2 regions of the Streptomyces sp. NPDC029169 genome follow, and region 2 is predicted to be linked to the other one. Evidence: predicted binding sites of a transcription regulator. Region 2 holds the regulator's gene; the other holds the start of a gene.
What was found. Region 2 encodes HspR, which represses chaperone genes until heat shock. Its sites were predicted from a motif close to TTGAGNNNNNNNNNCTCAA; they were not measured.

Region 1: the regulator HspR is predicted to act here: its motif matches at 2,768-2,786, upstream of lon (endopeptidase La).

What each region holds. Positions count from the first base shown of each region.
Region 1 covers NZ_JBVHXA010000019.1:160,752-165,604, forward strand. The annotation lists gene ACZ4VI_RS29690 (DUF4240 domain-containing protein) at 1-289, opposite strand, end outside; gene lon (endopeptidase La) at 343-2,745, opposite strand; gene ACZ4VI_RS29700 (hypothetical protein) at 3,451-3,993, shown strand; gene ACZ4VI_RS29705 (spermidine synthase family protein) at 4,109-4,774, shown strand; gene ACZ4VI_RS29710 (response regulator transcription factor) at 4,834-4,853, shown strand, end outside.
Region 2 covers NZ_JBVHXA010000021.1:106,862-111,714, reverse strand. The annotation lists gene ACZ4VI_RS31095 ((2Fe-2S)-binding protein) at 1-267, opposite strand, end outside; gene ACZ4VI_RS31090 (hypothetical protein) at 264-458, opposite strand; gene ACZ4VI_RS31085 (helix-turn-helix transcriptional regulator) at 587-1,567, shown strand; gene ACZ4VI_RS31080 (hypothetical protein) at 1,570-2,043, shown strand; gene ACZ4VI_RS31075 (heat shock protein transcriptional repressor HspR) at 2,120-2,578, opposite strand; gene dnaJ (molecular chaperone DnaJ) at 2,583-3,770, opposite strand; gene grpE (nucleotide exchange factor GrpE) at 3,801-4,445, opposite strand; gene dnaK (molecular chaperone DnaK) at 4,445-4,853, opposite strand, start outside.

The DNA of each region.
Region 1 (4,853 bases), on a different contig from region 2:
CTTCCCGCCCCTGGCTCACGAGCCAGACCCGGAAGTAGTGGAAGCCGTCGTCCGAACACAAGCCGGACAAGAGGTACTGCGCCGCCGACCACAGCTCCCGGGTGTAGGCCCGGTTGCGCGCCAGCTCAAGGCGGGCCTGGAATCCGACGATGTCGGCGGCCGACCGACGCACCAATTCCGTCCGCAGCCACTCGAGCCGCTCGTCCCGCCCGCCCGGCTGCCGGCGCAGGTACTCGATCAGTGCCCAGAAGGCGTCCTCGTCCATGCCGTCCACGATGGCAGCCGCCACTGACAACGAGCGTGGGGCGCCCCACCCATGGGCGCCCCGCTCCTCGTACCGGATTACGCCGCCGCGCTCACCGTCACCTCCGCCGGGGCGAGGGCGATCTCGAGGACCTGGCGCACGTCCGTCACCGGGTGGACCTCCAGCTTCTCGAGGATCTCCGCCGGGACGTCGTCCAGGTCGGCCTCGTTCCGCTTCGGGATCACGACCGTCGTGGTGCCCGCGCGGTGGGCCGCCAGGAGCTTCTGCTTCAGGCCGCCGATCGGGAGGACCCGCCCGGTCAGCGACACCTCACCAGTCATCGCCACGTCCGTGCGGACCAGCCGGCCGGACAGCAGCGAGGCGAGCGCCGTCGTCATCGTGATGCCCGCGCTCGGGCCGTCCTTCGGCACCGCGCCCGCCGGGAAGTGGATGTGCACGCCCCGGTCCTTCAGACCGGTCACGGGCAGCTCCAGCTCCGCGCCGTGCGACCGCAGGAAGGAGAGCGCGATCTGCGCCGACTCCTTCATCACGTCGCCCAGCTGACCGGTCAGGGTCAGCCCCGCCGCACCAGTCTCCGGGTCGGCGAGCGAGGCCTCCACGAAGAGGACGTCACCGCCCGCGCCCGTGACGGCCAGGCCGGTCGCCACGCCTGGGACCGCGGTCCGGCGCTCGGCCGGGTCCTGGGCGGACTCCGGGATGTGGTGCGGGCGTCCGATCAGCCCGCGCAGATCGTCCACGCCGACCGTGAACGGCAGCTCGCGGTCGCCCAGTTCGTGCTGTGCCGCGACCTTCCGCAGCAGCCGCGCGATGGACCGCTCCAGGTTCCGTACGCCCGCCTCGCGGGTGTACTCGCCCGCCAGCTTCCGCAGGGCCGCGTCCTCCAGGACCACCTCGCCCGGCTCCAGGCCCGCGCGCTCCAGCTGCCTCGGCAGCAGGTGGTCACGGGCGATGACGACCTTCTCGTCCTCCGTGTACCCGTCGAGCCGGACCAGCTCCATCCGGTCGAGCAGCGCCTCCGGGATGGCCTCCAGGACGTTCGCCGTCGCGAGGAAGACGACGTCGGAGAGGTCGAGTTCGACCTCCAGGTAGTGGTCCCGGAAGGTGTGGTTCTGCGCCGGGTCCAGGACCTCCAGGAGCGCCGCCGCCGGGTCGCCCCGGTAGTCGGAGCCGACCTTGTCGATCTCGTCGAGCAGGACCACCGGGTTCATCGACCCGGCCTCCTTGATCGCCCGTACGATCCGGCCCGGCAGGGCGCCGACGTACGTACGCCGGTGGCCGCGGATCTCCGCCTCGTCCCGTACGCCGCCGAGCGCGACCCGGACGAACTTCCGCCCCATCGCGTGCGCGACGGACTCGCCGAGCGAGGTCTTGCCGACGCCGGGAGGCCCGACAAGGGCCAGTACGGCCCCGCCCCGCCGCCCGCCGACGACACCAAGCCCCCGCTCGGCGCGCCGCTTGCGGACCGCCAGGAACTCGGTGATCCGCTCCTTCACGTCCTCCAGGCCCGCGTGCTCGGCATCGAGGATGGCCTTGGCGCCCTGGATGTCGTACTGGTCCTCGGTCCGTTCGTTCCACGGCAGTTCGAGGACGGTGTCGAGCCAGGTGCGGATCCAGGAGCCCTCCGGGGACTGGTCGCTGGACCGCTCCAGCTTCTCGACCTCCTTGAGGGCCGCCTCGCGCACCTTCTCCGGCAGGTCGGCGGCCTCGACGCGGGCCCGGTAGTCGTCGGACTCGTCGCCCTCGGTCTCCCCGTTGAGGTCGCGCAGCTCCTTGCGTACGGCTTCCAGCTGGCGCCTCAGCAGGAACTCGCGCTGCTGCTTGTCGACGCCCTCCTGGACGTCCTTCGCGATGGACTCGGCCACGTCCTGCTCGGCCAGGTGCTCGCGCAGCTGGGCCGTGGCGAGCTTGAGGCGGGCGACCGGGTCGGCGGTCTCCAGGAGCTCGACCTTCTGCTCGACGGTGAGGAAGGGTGAGTAGCCGGAGTTGTCGGCGAGGGCGGAGACGTCGTCGATCTGCTGGACGCGGTCCACGACCTGCCAGGCGCCGCGCTTCTTCAGCCAGCTGGTGGCCAGCGCCTTGTACTCCTTGACCAGCTCGGTCACGGAGCCGGGCAGCGGGTCGGGCACGGTCTCCTCGACGGCGCTGCCCTCGACCCAGAGCGCGGCGCCCGGGCCGGTCGTACCCGCGCCGATCTTGACGCGGCCGCGGCCGCGGATGAGCGCGCCGGGGTCGCCGTCGGACAGCCGGCCGACCTGCTCCACGGTGCCGAGCACACCGGTCCCGGCATACGTGCCGTCGACGCGCGGCACGAGGAGCACCCTGGGTTTACCGCTGCCGGAGCGAGCGGCGGCCTGGGCGGCCTCGACCGCGGCGCGCACGTCGTTGTCGGACAGGTCCAGCGGCACCACCATTCCAGGCAGCACGACCTCGTCGTCGAGCGGCAGCACAGGCAGAGTGAGCGGTGAGGACGTCGAAGCCATGATCTCCCCTTCGGCAGTCAAGTTGAGCTATGTGGACTCAATGCACAGGGCTCGATGGATGTTCCCGGCCGGCTGTTCGCCCTGAGCGATCACTCTGCCGAGGCTCGGAGCGGGGCCCCGTGGGCCCGGGCGCGCGGGGCCGGGCGCTGGCCCCGGGCGCGCAGGGCAGGGCCGTGGGCCCGGGCGCGCGGGGCCAGGCGCGCGGCCCGGCACGGGGCCTCGGCCCCGTCGGCCCGGCGCGGGGAGCCGGGTGCCCGAGCCCGGGCCGGGCCCCAGGCGCACGGGCCCGGCCGTGGCCCCGGGCGCGCAGGACCGACGCCTGGATCTCGGCGCGCGGGCCCGACGCGTAGGCCTGGCGCGGGGACTCGGCCCCGTCGGCCCGGCGCGGGACCCGGCCCCGTGGGGGCGGCGCGGGACCCGGCCCCGTCGGCCCGGCGCGGAACCCGAACCCGTCGGCCCGGCACGGGGACCCGGCCCCGTGGGGGCGGCGCGGAACCCGAACCCGTCGGCCCGGCGCGGAACCCGAACCCGTCGGCCCGGCACGGGGACCCGGCCCCGTCAGCCCGGCGGCGGACCCGGCCCCGTCGGCCGGCGCCTGGCCCGGCCTTGCGGGAGCGGACGGGAGCGCCCGGGGAAAACGCCCCGCCTCGACGCCCTGCACGCGGCTCTGGTCAACCGGCTCGGGTGAGGGGCATGCTCGGGGGCATGGTGAGCGGAGGGCGGTACGCGAGGCTCTGGTCGGCGTCGGCGGTGCTGGCGATCGCGCTGACGGTGGGCGGCTGCGGCAACCAGAACACCCCGCCCGAAGCACCCCCGACCAGCACGGCCCCCACCAGCACGGCCCCTGCGCCTCCCGTCCCCACCTCACCGGACGGGACCGTGAAGAACGACCACGAACCCGGCCCCCGCGAGGTCCTCCTCGAGGTGAACGTCAACGGCGGCCTCGCCGGCGTCCGCAACCAGCTGATCGTCCATTACGACGGCACCTACACCACCCGCTCCGGCACCGACGCCCCGCGCACCGGCCGTATGACCGCCGCCGAAGTGGCCGAGCTGCGCGCGGCGCTGGAGGACCCTGCGTACGCGAAGGTGCCGGCCCGGCCGACGGGGCAGCCGGTGCCGGACGGCTTCCAGTACGTCTTCACCCACCGGTACCGCGTCGTGGTCGCCGGGGACGGCGAGCGCCCGCCCGCGCTCCAGCGCGTCTTCGAGGCGCTGCCCGACGGCGGCCCGCCGACCGGCCCCTGACCCGCCGAACGGCCCCTGACCCCGCGCGTCAGCAGTCGGGAATCGGTTTGTCCCGGCCTATCCCCTCCCGCAAGGATGGCGGAGACGACCCCCGAGCCGATCGGAGCGAGAGAACATGTCCACCCCCGTCACCCTCGACCGTCGCGAGGGACCGTACGGAGAAGTCGTGCTGCGCCGGCGCGACGAGCACTTCGAGATCATCGCCAACGGCACCTTCCTGATGGACACCTCCGACGGGCGCTCGGAGCGGCTCCTCATCGACGCGGCGATGGACGCCCTCGGCGGCCGGCCCGGCGCCTCCGTCCTGATCGGCGGCCTCGGCGTCGGCTTCTCCCTCGCCCACGCCGCCGCCGACCCCCGCTGGAGCCGTATCGCGGTCGTCGAGCGCGAGCAGGCGATCATCGACTGGCACCTCGAAGGGCCGCTGACCTCGATTTCCGGCCAGGCGTTGGCCGATCCGCGCAACGTGATCCTGCACACGGACCTGGTCGAGTACGTCCGTACCGCCCCCGACACGTATGACGCCCTCTGCCTGGACATCGACAACGGACCCGACTGGACCGTCACCGAGGACAACCAAAGCCTGTACTCCGCCGAGGGGTTGGCCGCCTGCGCCAGGCGCCTGAACCCGGGCGGAATCCTCGCCGTATGGTCCGCCCAGCCGTCCGCCGATTTCGAAGAGTCCTTGCGGAATGCCGGATTCAACGGGGTACGGACGGAAGAGATCCCCGTTGCCCGGGGCGTCCCTGACGTGGTGCACCTCGGCGTCCGGCCTGCGTAGCCGGGACACTCTCCGTGCCTCTAGGCTGCTGGCCGACACCAGCGATGCGAGGCGGGGCAATGGAGCAGACACACACCAC
Region 2 (4,853 bases):
GTCACGCTGGTCGAGATTGACGAAGATCATGCCGTACCGGATGGCACAGCGGACGGGCTGCGGAGCGCCACGGGGCTTCCGGAGACATCGGTAGGCGCGAATATCCTCATCGTCCCCGCGTCTGATGATGATCGGCTCACCGAAGAGGGTGACCATCAACGAATCGCCACCGTGCGGCACGGCTGTGACGAGGTCGATGAAATGCCACCCGGAGCGGTAGGCAGCGGCCATCTCACGCCGGAATCGAGGATCTTCGGGAACCGTCATGCCCGCACGGACTCCCAACCAGGGTCGGAGTCGGCTGCCGGCGCTGCGCCCCAGCCCGGGTCGCTGCCCTTGGCGACGACCTGCTGCGGAGCGAGGCCCCAGCCCGGATCCTCGGTAGCGGCCACCGCGCCGACCGCGGCAGCAGCTATGAACGCGACACCAACTACGGTGCGTATGAGCTTCTTGGCCATGACCGAGCAACCTCACTTGGTGTGTATCTCCTGCTCCCCCGCAGGCACGACGATGGCTCACTCCTCACGTTTCCACCACTGGCTCAATGCATCATGTTCCTGTATCGGAAAAGCCTGGGGGTGTACATATGCAAATAGAACCGGATAAAACTGGGCATCCTCATACGCACGCCGAGCTGTGCGAAGCGGGCACACGGGTCTATAAAGAGGCCCTGCGAACCGGACGGATCGCCCGGTCGGACATCGAGTCGACGCCCTGTCTGATGGACCTCGACCTCCTCCGCCCCGACCCCGACGACGTGCAGTGGCTCCGGCCGGTTCCCCCCTCGGCCGCCCTGGCCCGGCTCCTGCTCCCGATCGAGAAGGAGATCCAGGAGCGTAGACGGCTCAGCATCGAACTCTCCGACGCGTTCGAGCCATTCATGTCCGTGAGCGCCCAGGACCCCTCCACGACACACGCGATCACCGTCCTGGAAGGCCTCACCAGAATCAACACCTCCCTGGACCGCGTGGTGGCCGAGTGCTCCTCGGAACTGCTGACCGTGCAGCCCGGCAGCGGCCGCAGCGCCCACACCTTCGGCGAGGCCCTCCGCCGCGTCAGACCCCTGCTCGGCCGCGGCATTCGCATGCGCACGCTCTACCAGCACACCGCCCGGCACCAGCCGATCACCCTGGCCTACCTCGAACGCATAGGGCCCGAGGTCGAGGTCCGCACGCTCGAGGAGATCATCGACCGCCTCATCATCGTGGACCGCAAGGTCGCGTTCGTGCCCGCCAGCCGGGACCGGCTGGTCGCCCTGGAACTGCGCCACACCGGTCTGGTCGAGTATCTCGTCGGCGTCTTCGAGCAGTTCTGGCTCCAGGCGATCCCCCTGGACAACCCGGTCACCTACGAGCCCCCGCTGGACGGCATCAGCGGCATCCAGCGCTCCATCGCCAAACTCCTCGTCGAGGGCCACGTCGACGAGGCCATCGCCCGGCGGCTCGGCATGAACGTCCGGACCTGCCGGGCCCACATCGCCAAGCTCGCCTCCGCCCTCGGCAGCGGCAGCCGCGCGCAACTCGGCTACCTCATCGCCCAGTCCGGCATCCTGGAGCAGGAAAACTGACCGTGTACGTACAGATCGACCTGGACGGCCCCGCCGGGACCCTGCGGGTCTCCGGGTACGGAATGCCCACCGTGGAGCTCGTACGGGCCCCGGGGGCCCCGGTGAACCGGCATGTCCCCATCGGGACCCGCAAGGCCGCCCTCCTCACCCTCACCGTGGACGGACAGCCCGCCCGCATCCGGCCGGCCCGGGGGCGGCTGCTGCGATGGTCTTACCGAGTCGACGCCCGCGTCGACGGGACCCGCTACCGCCTGGTGCCGTGCTCCTGGAAGGAGAGCCGGCTCGTCCGCGACGGCCGGCGGATCGGCACCCTGGAGTCCTCCGGCGACGGCCGGGTCGAGACGGACTGGAAGCCCGCTGTCGAGCTCACGCCCCGCGACCGCGCCGTCGGCACCGCGCTGGCCGCCGCGTTCGGGACCGGGGCCTCGCCGTGGTGGGAGACGGTGGGCGACATCGTCGGCGAACTCATCCCGTAAAGCGGTGTACAGCCGACGAGGCCCCCTCCGCCTGCCGCGGAGGGGGCCTCGTTCGCGTACGAGAACAGCCGGTCGGCTACTCGGCGCCGGGCCGCTTCGGGCGCCACACCACCAGCGCGCTCGCCTGCTGCACGTCCTGGTACGGCACCAGATCGCGCCGGTACGAGGCGTGCACCTGGGCCTCGCGCTGGCGCATCGCCGACGCCGCGCCCTCGACCGCCGCCGACAGTTCGGCGACGCGCTGTTGCAGCGCCGCGACCTGGTTCTCCAGCTCGATGATGCGCTTGATGCCCGCCAGGTTGATGCCCTCGTCCTGCGACAACTGCTGGACGGTGCGCAGCAGTTCGATGTCGCGGGCCGAGTAGCGCCGGCCCCGGCCCGCCGTGCGGTCGGGCGAGACCAGGCCGAGTCGGTCGTACTGCCGGAGCGTCTGCGGGTGCAGGCCCGAGAGCTGGGCCGCCACCGAGATGACGTACACCGGCGTCTCGTCGGTCAGTTCGTACGGATTACGGCTGCGTCCCGGTCGAGGGTCCATCGGGTCAAGCTCCCTTCGCGGCCTGGAACAACTCTGCCCTGGGGTCCTCGCCCGCCGTCGCCTGACGGTAGGTCTCGAGGGCCTCGCGGGCCTTGTCGTCGAGCTCCTTGGGCACCGCGACCTCCACCGTCACCAGCAGATCGCCGCGCGTGCCGTCCTTGCGGACCGCGCCCTTGCCGCGGGCGCGCATCGTCCGGCCGTTGGGCGTGCCGGCCGGAAGCTTCAGGGTCACCGCCGGGCCGCCGAGCGTCGGCACCTTGATCTCGCCGCCGAGCGCCGCCTCGTCGAACGTGACGGGCACGGTGACGGTCAGGTTGTCGTCCTTGCGGCCGAAGACCGGGTGGGCGTCGACATGGACGACGACGTACAGGTCACCGCTCGGCCCGCCGCGCTCGCCGGGCGTGCCCTTGCCGCGCAGCCGGATCCGCTGCCCGTCGGAGACGCCGGCGGGGATGCGGACCTGCATGGTGCGGGAGGACTTGGCCCGCCCGCTGCCCCTGCAGACCTCGCAGGGGGTCTCGGCGATCAGGCCGCGGCCCTTGCAGTCCACGCACGGGTCGGTGAGCGAGAAGGAGCCGCTGCCACCGCGCGAGACCTGGCCGGTGCCGACACAGGTCGGGCACACCCGGGGTGTGCCGTTCTTGTCTCCGGTGCCCGAACAGGCCTTGCAGGGCGCCTGGGAGGACATCCGCAGGGGCACGGTGGCGCCGTCCACGGCCTCGGTGAAGCTGAGCGTCACCTCGGACTCGATGTCCTGGCCGCGGCGCGGCTGCGTGCGCGTGCCCGCGCCGCCGCCCGCGCCCCGGCCGAACAGTCCGCCGAAGACGTCGCCGAGGCCGCCGCCGAAGCCGCCCGCCCCGCCCGCTCCGCCGGGACCCTGGGCGCCGCCGAACAGGTCGCCGAGGTCAAAGTTGAACGAGCCGCCGCCCGGGCCGCCGGCCCGGAAGCCGCCGTTGCCGAAGAGCGCGCGGGCGTCGTCGTACTCCTTGCGCTTCTTGGGGTCGCCGAGGATGTCGTTCGCCTCGGAGATCTCCTTGAAGCGCGCCTCGGCGCTCGCGTCGCCCTTGTTGGCGTCCGGGTGGTTCTCGCGGGCGAGCTTCCGGTACGCCTTCTTGATCTCGGCGTCGGTGGCGTCCTTGGGGACGCCGAGAACCTTGTAGTAGTCCTTCTCGACGAAGTCCTTCGTGCTCATCGACGTCCCTCCTCTCGGACGATCCTCGCGCTAGCCCTCCTCGGGGCCACCGCTCTCCTCGTCTGCCGGCTTCTCTTCCTTCGCGGCCGGCGTCGCCCCGGGCTGGGGCTCGGCCACCGCCACGCGCGCGGGCCGGATGGTCCGCTCGCCGATCCGGTACCCCGGCTGCAGGATCGCCACGCAGGTCGTCTCGGTGACGTCCGGCGCGTACGAGTGCATCAGGGCCTCGTGGATCGTCGGGTCGAAGGGCTCGCCCTCCTTGCCGAACTGCTGCAGCCCCATCTTGGCGGCCACCGTCTCCAGCGACTCGGCGACCGACTTGAAGCCGCCCACCAGCTCGCCGTGGTCCCGGGCCCGGCCGATGTCGTCGAGCACGGGCAGCAGCTCCGTCAGGAGGCCCGCGACCGCGATCTCCTTGACGGTGACCCGGTCACGCTCCACCCGTCGGCGGTAGTTCTGGTACTCGGCCTGGAGCCGCTGGAGGTCCGCGGTGCGCTCGCCGAGCGCGCTGCGGAGCTGGTCCAGCTGCGCCGTCAGACCGGCCGTCTGTGCGGCGTCCCCGGCCGGGGCCGCCGAGCCCTCCTCCGCGGAGGGGGTCTCGGCGGCTTCGGCGGCGTCGTCGGCGCCGGAGGGGACGTCAGGCTTCTCCTCGAAGCCCGGGGTCTCCTCCGTCATCAGGCAGCGCCACCCTTCGCGTCTCCGGGCTTCTCGTCGTCGACGATCTCGGCGTCGACCACGTCGTCTTCCTTGGACATGTTCGGAGCCTCGGCACCCTCGCCGCTGGCGGCCTGCGCGGCCTGGGCGTCGGCGTACATGGCCTGGCCGAGCTTCTGGGAGACGGCCGCGACCTTCTCGGTGGCGGTACGGATCTCCGCGGTGTCCTCGCCCTTGAGCTTCTCCTTCAGCTCGGCGACGGCGGTCTCGACCTCGGTCTTGACCTCACCGGGGACCTTGTCCTCGTTGTCCTTGAGGAACTTCTCCGTCTGGTAGACCAGCTGCTCGCCCTGGTTGCGGGTCTCGGCGGCCTCGCGACGGCGGTGGTCCTCGTCCGCGTACTGCTCGGCCTCCTGGCGCATCCGGTCG